2 regions of the Streptomyces sp. V3I8 genome follow, and region 1 is predicted to be linked to the other one. Evidence: riboswitches for the same ligand, from Rfam matches in the RefSeq annotation. Region 1 holds a riboswitch; the other holds the start of a gene.
What was found. A riboswitch is a leader RNA that binds a small molecule or an ion and turns the genes downstream of it on or off. The one in region 1 is predicted to bind cobalamin.
Positions count from the first base shown of each region.

Region 1 (3,431 bases):
CCGGGTCCGGTACAGCACCAGTACGAACACCGGTACGCCGATGAGCGAGGTGACCACGCCGACGGGCACCTCCTGGGGATCGAGGACGGTACGGGCCAGGGTGTCCACCCACACCAGGAACACCGCGCCGGTGAGGGCGGCGACCGGCAGCAGCCGCGCGTGGCCGGAGCCCACCAGCGCCCGGGCCGCGTGCGGCAGGACGAGGCCCACGAAGCCGATGGCGCCCGCCGAGCTGACCAGCGCGGCCGTCAGGAGGGCCGTCGCGCACAGCAGCACCAGCCGGGTGCGGGCCACGGACACCCCGAGGCTTGCGGCGGCGTCCTGGCCGAAGGCGAACGCGTCGAGCGTGCGCGCGTACGCCAGGCAGACCACCAGGGCGACCGCCAGCACCGCGGCGCAGACCCAGACGTCGGTCCAGCCGACGCCGCCCAGCGAGCCGAGCAGCCAGAACAGCACGCCCCGGGTGGTCTCGGCGTCGGCGGCGGTCATCACGACGAAGGAGGTGAGGGCGGAGAAGAGCTGCATCGCGGCGACGCCGCTGAGCACGACCCGGTCCGTCGTCCCGCCGAGGGTGTGGCTGAGCAGCAGGACCAGACCGAACGAGAGGAGCGCGCCGAGGAACGCGCCCCCGGACACGGACAGCAGGCCGCCGCCGGCCCCGAGGACGACCACGAGGACCGCGCCGGTGGAGGCGCCCGAGGACACCCCGAGGACGAACGGGTCGGCGAGGGGGTTGCGCAGCAGGGACTGCATGACCGCGCCGCACACGGCCAGTCCGGCGCCGCAGACGGCGGCCAGGAGGGTGCGCGGCAGCCGCAGCTGCCAGACGATCCCGTCCCGGACGGGGCTCAACCGCGTGCCGCCCCGGCCGAGATGGGCCGCGACCACGGACCAGACGTCACCGACACCGATGTCCGCGGGGCCGATCGTGATCGCGAGGGCGACGGAGCCGACGAGCAGGGCCCCACCGGCCGCGCAGAGTGTTCCCACGCGCGGCCGGGTCACCCCGCGAGCCCGAACTCCCGCAGGGCGGCGGCCACCCGCTCGACGCCCTCGACGGTACGGATGGTCGGGTTCAGCGCCTGTCCGCTGAGCAGGACGTACCGCTTCTTCCTGACGGCGGTCATGTTCCTGGTGACCGGGTCGGACTCCAGGAACTCGATCTTCTTCCTCGCGGACTCGGCGGTCTGCGACCTGCGGGTCAGGTCGCCGATGACCAGGACGTCGGGGTCGCGGTCGGCCACCGTCTCCCAGTTGATCTGGGGCCATTCCTCGTGGGTGTCGTCGAAGACGTTCCTCGCGCCCAGCGCCCGGGTCATGATGCCGGGGGATCCGCAGCAGCCCGCCATGTAGGGCGACGCGGAGTTGGCGAACCAGAAGAGGAGGGAGACGCCGGAGGCGTCGACGCCCGAGGTGGCCTTCGCCATCCGCCGCTCCAGTCCGGCGACGAGCTCGTCGCCCCTGTCCTCGACGCCGAAGATCCTGGCCAGGTCGTGTATCTCGCCGTAGACGGCGTCGATGCCGAGCGGTTTCGCGCGGGCGCCGTCGCCGTCTCCGGTGTTGTCCTTGCCCGCGCAGTCGGAGGGCGCGACGTACGCGGGTACGCCGAGCTTCTCGAACTGCTCCCGGGTGGCGACGCCTCCCTTGCCGAGCGTGGACGCGAACGAGGCGGCCACGAAGTCGGGGTCGGCGTCCAGGACCCGTTCGAAGGAGGGGCTGTTGTCGGCGATGCGCGGCACCTGCGCATCGGCCTTCTCCAGGCCCTTCAGCACGGGATCGGTCCAGGTCGCGGTGCCGGCCATGCGGTCGGCGAGACCCAGCGACAGCATGATCTCGGCGGCACCCTGGTTGAGGGCCACGGCCCGCCGGGGCGGGGACTCCACGCGTACGGTGTGGCCGCAGTCGTCCAGGGTGACGGCGGCCGCTCCGGCCTCGGCACCGGGCGGGTCGGCCGCTCCGCAGCCGGTCAGCAGGACGGCGCCGCACAGGAGCAGGGCAGCGGGGCGGGCGGGGCGTGCGAAGGGCACGGAAGTTCCTCGGGCGTCGAGGGCTCGGACGCGGAGCCCGGTCGTACGGTGCTCCCCCGCCGTCCGGTGACCGCGGAGGCCGCCAGCAGGTCTTCGGACTCGGGTTCACCCGGACGGAGCGCCTTCCCGGACCGTCGTTCCGGTCCAGTGGCCGATGCCCCGCCCGTCACCCTCACCGCTGCGCGTCAGCTCCGGATTCGCACCGGATTCCCTGACCCACGTACATGGGTTCGACTGGCTTCCGCAAGCTATCACGGCGGTTTTCGGGCCGGGGCGGCGGTGCGCGGGCACCGTCGCGGACATCCGTCGGGCGCCTCGGCGGACCGTTGCCGGACACCGCGGCGGACACGTGTCGGGCACCGTGCGGGAATCAGCGTGCCGCGCCCGCTGTTGTCGGGCGCAACAGCACCCGTCCGTAAGTCCACGCAAGTCCACGCAAGTCCAGGAGGCCCCTCGTGTACGGCGATCCGGCAACGATCCGCAAGATCCTCACCTAGCGCGGCGACACCTGGGCGGTCGTCGGTCTCTCGTCGAACGAGGGGCGCGCCGCGTACGGCGTCGCGGCCGTGCTCAAGCGCTACGGCAAGCGGGTGGTCCCGGTCCACCCGAAGGCCGAGACGGTCCACGGGGAGAAGGGGTACGCCTCCCTGGCCGACATCCCCTTCCCGGTCGACGTCGTCGACGTGTTCGTCAACAGCGACCTCGCGGGCTCCGTCGCCGACGAGGCGGTCGCCATCGGCGCCGGGGCCGTCTGGTTCCAGCTCGGCGTGATCGACGAGGGCGCCTACGAACGCACCCGGACGGCCGGTCTCGACATGGTCATGGACCGCTGCCCGGCGATCGAGATTCCCCGCCTGGGCTGACCCGGCGCGGCGGCGGTTCGAAGGCCGAGCCGCCGGACCAGGCGGGCCGGTCCGTACGGGAAGCGGGTGCCCGGCGGGACGCGGTCCGGTTCCAGTCGCCGTCCCCGAGGACCAGCAGCGGGTCGAACATCACGACCACCGCGGCGAGCACCAGGAAGAGGACCGGGCCGATGAGCATCGGCAGCAGGAGCGAGTGGGCGGAACCGCCCGTGCCCGGTCCGCCTACCGCGCCGTGCAGGTGCACGCTGACGGCCGCCATGCCCGTGTAGTGCATTCCGGACACGGCGCCTCCCATGACCAGGCTCGCACCGAGGCTGGTCAGGAAGCCGCGGATCGCGACCGCCGCCCAGAGCGCGGCGGTCGCCGCGACGAGGGCGATCAGGACGGACAGCGCGACGGTGGCGGTGTCGTACCGCAGGCCGCCGTTCAGACGGATGGCGGCCATGCCGATGTAGTGCATGGCCGCGACACCGAGGCCGGTGAAGACGCCCGCGACGAGCAGGGTCGTGGTGCCCGCGCCGCGGTAGCCGACGGCGAACAC
Region 1 covers NZ_JAUSZL010000002.1:7,576,612-7,580,042, reverse strand. Annotated here, with positions in the region: gene QFZ75_RS33640 (iron ABC transporter permease) at 1-1,005, opposite strand, end outside; gene QFZ75_RS33635 (ABC transporter substrate-binding protein) at 1,002-2,027, opposite strand; cobalamin riboswitch at 2,094-2,281, opposite strand; partial or broken gene QFZ75_RS33630 (CoA-binding protein) at 2,483-2,890, shown strand; gene QFZ75_RS33625 (MHYT domain-containing protein) at 2,847-3,431, opposite strand, start outside.

Region 2 (3,431 bases), 6.9 Mb from region 1:
GCCCGTCCTCGTACGCGTAGGACGCGCCCCGCAGGGCGACCAGCACGGGCTCGCTCATCGCAGCGGCCTTTCCAGTACGAAGGTGAGTGCGGCCAGGCCCGCGAGCAGGGCCGTGCTCAGGAACGTGAAGCGCGCGGAGATCCGCGCCGGCGGCACCAGGACGCGCAGGGTGCCGTCGTAACCGCGCCCGGCGAGCCCGGCCTGCAGCCGGGTCGCCCGGTCGAAGGCCCGCACGAAAGCGGTGGCGCCGAGCCCGGCCAGGGAGCGCCAGGAGGCGGCCCGTGTGGTGTGCCCGAGCCGCGCGGCCTGCGCCTCCCTGATCCGACGTACCGAGTCCAGGAGCAGAAAGCTCATCCGGTACGTCACCAGGGCGACGTCGACGACCGGCGCGGGCACCCCGGCGTTCACCAGCCGGGGCAGCAGGTCGGACAGGGGAGTGGTGAACGCGAACAGCAGCACCCCGAGGGAGGCCGCCGAGGTGCGCAGCAGGAGTTCGCCGGCGCGCACCGGCCCGCCCCCGGCCAGGGTCACGAACCCGTCCGGACCGCCGACCTGGAACAGCAGCGGCAGCGCCCCGGTCACGCAGAACCCCAGCGGCACCCGGTAGGCGCGCCAGAGCCTGCGCCCGGGTACGGCGGCGGGGCCCAGCAGCACGACGAGGGCGGTCACCAGCACCAGGGCGGCGCCGGGCCAGGGCGGGAGCGAGATCGCCAGCACGGTCAGACCGAGCCCGAGCACGGCCTTGTCCACGGGGTGGCGGTGGCGCCAGCGGCTGCTGTGCGCCGCCGCGTCGATGGGCAGCACGAAGACTCAGGCCCGTCGGGACACGGACTCGGCGGTACCGCCGGCCGCGGACGTGCCGTGTGCCGCACCGGTACCGCCGGCCGGGGACGTGGCATGCGCCCTGTCCTGGCCGTCCTTTGTGGCCAGGGCCCGCAGTTCGCCCTGGCGGCGGCCCCGGCGCAGACCGAAGTAGTAGGCGAGGACGCCCGCGCCGAGGGCGGCCTGCAGGGCGAAGAGCGCCGACTCGATCTCCCCGGACGGCGGCTCGTACAGGGGCGAGAACCACGGCTCGTAGTCCGGTTCGATCTCGGTGATCGCGGTCTCCGCCTCCGCGTCGGAGCCTGTGAACGGTTCCTTCTTGTGGTCGCCCAGTCCCAGGGCCAGCGGCAGTACCGCGAGGGCGGCCACGACGAGCAGCAGCAGGGTGTTGATCTTCGCGTTACGGCTCATCGGGCCACCGCCTCCGTCGTGTCGGCCGTCCCGGTCCGGGACCGCTCCTTGGTGAGGAGCACGCCGAGCCGGGTCAGTTCGCCCTTGCTCGACTGCACCAGCAGACGCATCACGAGCACGGTGAGCAGGCCCTCGCTCACCGCGAGCGGGATCTGCGTGACAGCGAAGATCGAGCCGAACTTGCCGAGCGCGCCCAGGAACCCGCTGCTCGGGTCGGGGAACGCGAGCGCGAGCTGCACGCTGGTGACGCAGTACGTGGACAGGTCGGCGACGAACGCGGCGAAGAACACCGCGACCATCAGCGGCGCGCCGAACAGCCGGAGCAGCCGGTAGATCCCGTAGCCGGCCCAGGGCCCGGCGATCGCCATCGAGAAGACGTTGGCGCCGAGCGTGGTCAGCCCGCCGTGCGCGAGCAGCAGTGCCTGGAAGAGCAGGGTGATGGTGCCCAGCACCGCCATGACCGGCGGCCGGAACAGGACGGCACCGAGGCCCGTGCCGGTGGGGTGCGAGCAACTGCCGGTCACCGACGGCAGTTTCAGTGCGGAGAGGACAAACGTGAACGGCCCGGACGCCCCGATGAGCAGCGTGCTCTCGGGATGCTCCCTGACCTCACGGGTGAGCGACCGGACTCCGTGGACGACGAACGGCGCCGACGCGACGCCCCAGGCGACCGCGTGCGCCGGAGGAAGGAAACCCTCGGCTATGTGCATGGCTCTGCAGACCCTCTCCAGCACCTCGTGGATGGTTGACGCGCCTTGGCCGGTCTCCTGGCTTACGGGTCAAAACCGCCCGTGCTCCGCCTTCCCGGGTCCGAGGACCCAGTGGCTGCCCGTGAGGGCCGGAGCCGGACTTCCCGATCACAGTGGCGAGGGCCGCACCGGCATCACACCGATTTCCCGAGCACCAAGGCGTGGTGACACTAGTGCGCGTACCGGGGTGGTGACAAGCGGCCCCCCAGGGGCGTACGGGTGGTCACGGTGCCTGGGGCGGCCGGCGGTTCTTCACACCTGTTACGCGTCGGAACGTGCGTCAAGTCTTGACGTGCCCCTGACGAAGTGACTCTATGGGAGCGCTCCCACCCATCCGAAACTCACGTTTCTTGGCGCTCACTTTCTGGAGTCGCAGTGAGAAGAACAAGAAGCACGACTCGAAAGACCCTCGTCAGCGCGCTGCTGGCCGGGCTGGCAGCGTTCCTCGGGCTTGTCGTTCTCGGCGCCCTCGTCCCGACCGCCGCACATGCCAAGTCCCCGGACGTCCTCGCGACCGGCCTCCACATCGACGACGGACGCCTGCTCGAAGGCAACGGCAACGACTTCGTTATGCGCGGCGTCAATCACGCCCACACCTGGTATCCGAGCCAGACGCAGTCGCTGGCCGACATCAAGGCGTTCGGTGCCAACACCGTCCGCGTCGTCCTGTCCAACGGCCACCGCTGGACCAAGAACAGTGCCGAGGACGTGGCCGGCGTCGTCGCCCAGTGCAAGGCCAACCGGCTGATCTGCGTACTGGAGGTGCACGACACCACCGGATACGCCGAGGAGAGCGCCGCAGCCACCCTCGACCAGGCCGCCGACTACTGGATCGGCCTGAAGAGCGTCCTCGCCGGCGAAGAGAACTACGTCATCATCAACATCGGCAACGAGCCCTGGGGCAACACCGATCCGGCGGGCTGGACCGCTCCCACGATCGCCGCCGTCAAGAAACTGCGCACCGCCGGGTTCGAGCACACCATCATGGTGGACGCACCCAACTGGGGCCAGGACTGGCAGAACGTCATGCGCACCAACGCCCAGGCCGTCTACGACGCCGACACCACCGGCAACCTGATCTTCTCGATCCACATGTACAGCGTCTACGACACCGCACAGGAGATCACCGACTACCTGAACGCCTTCGTCAACGCCCGACTGCCGATCCTGATCGGCGAGTTCGGCGGACCGGCCGACCAGTACGGCGACCCGGACGAGGACACCATGATGGCCGCGGCGCAGCAGCTGCGGCTCGGGTACCTCGCCTGGTCCTGGAGCGGCAACACGGATCCGATCCTCGACCTGGTGATCGGCTTCGACCCCGGTCGGCTCAGCTCCTGGGGGCAGCGCATCTTCAACGGCGTCAACGGCATCGCACAGACCTCGAAGGAAGCCACGGTCTTCGGCGGCGGGAACCCGGGCGACACCCAGGCCCCGACCACTCCGGGA
Region 2 covers NZ_JAUSZL010000002.1:656,855-660,285, reverse strand. Annotated here, with positions in the region: gene QFZ75_RS03210 (energy-coupling factor ABC transporter ATP-binding protein) at 1-58, opposite strand, end outside; gene cbiQ (cobalt ECF transporter T component CbiQ) at 55-804, opposite strand; gene QFZ75_RS03200 (energy-coupling factor ABC transporter substrate-binding protein) at 811-1,233, opposite strand; gene QFZ75_RS03195 (energy-coupling factor ABC transporter permease) at 1,230-1,943, opposite strand; cobalamin riboswitch at 1,973-2,156, opposite strand; gene QFZ75_RS03190 (cellulase family glycosylhydrolase) at 2,358-3,431, shown strand, end outside.
Region 2: linked by a shared signal. The riboswitch ahead of QFZ75_RS03195 (energy-coupling factor ABC transporter permease) and the one ahead of QFZ75_RS33635 (ABC transporter substrate-binding protein) in region 1 are both predicted to bind cobalamin.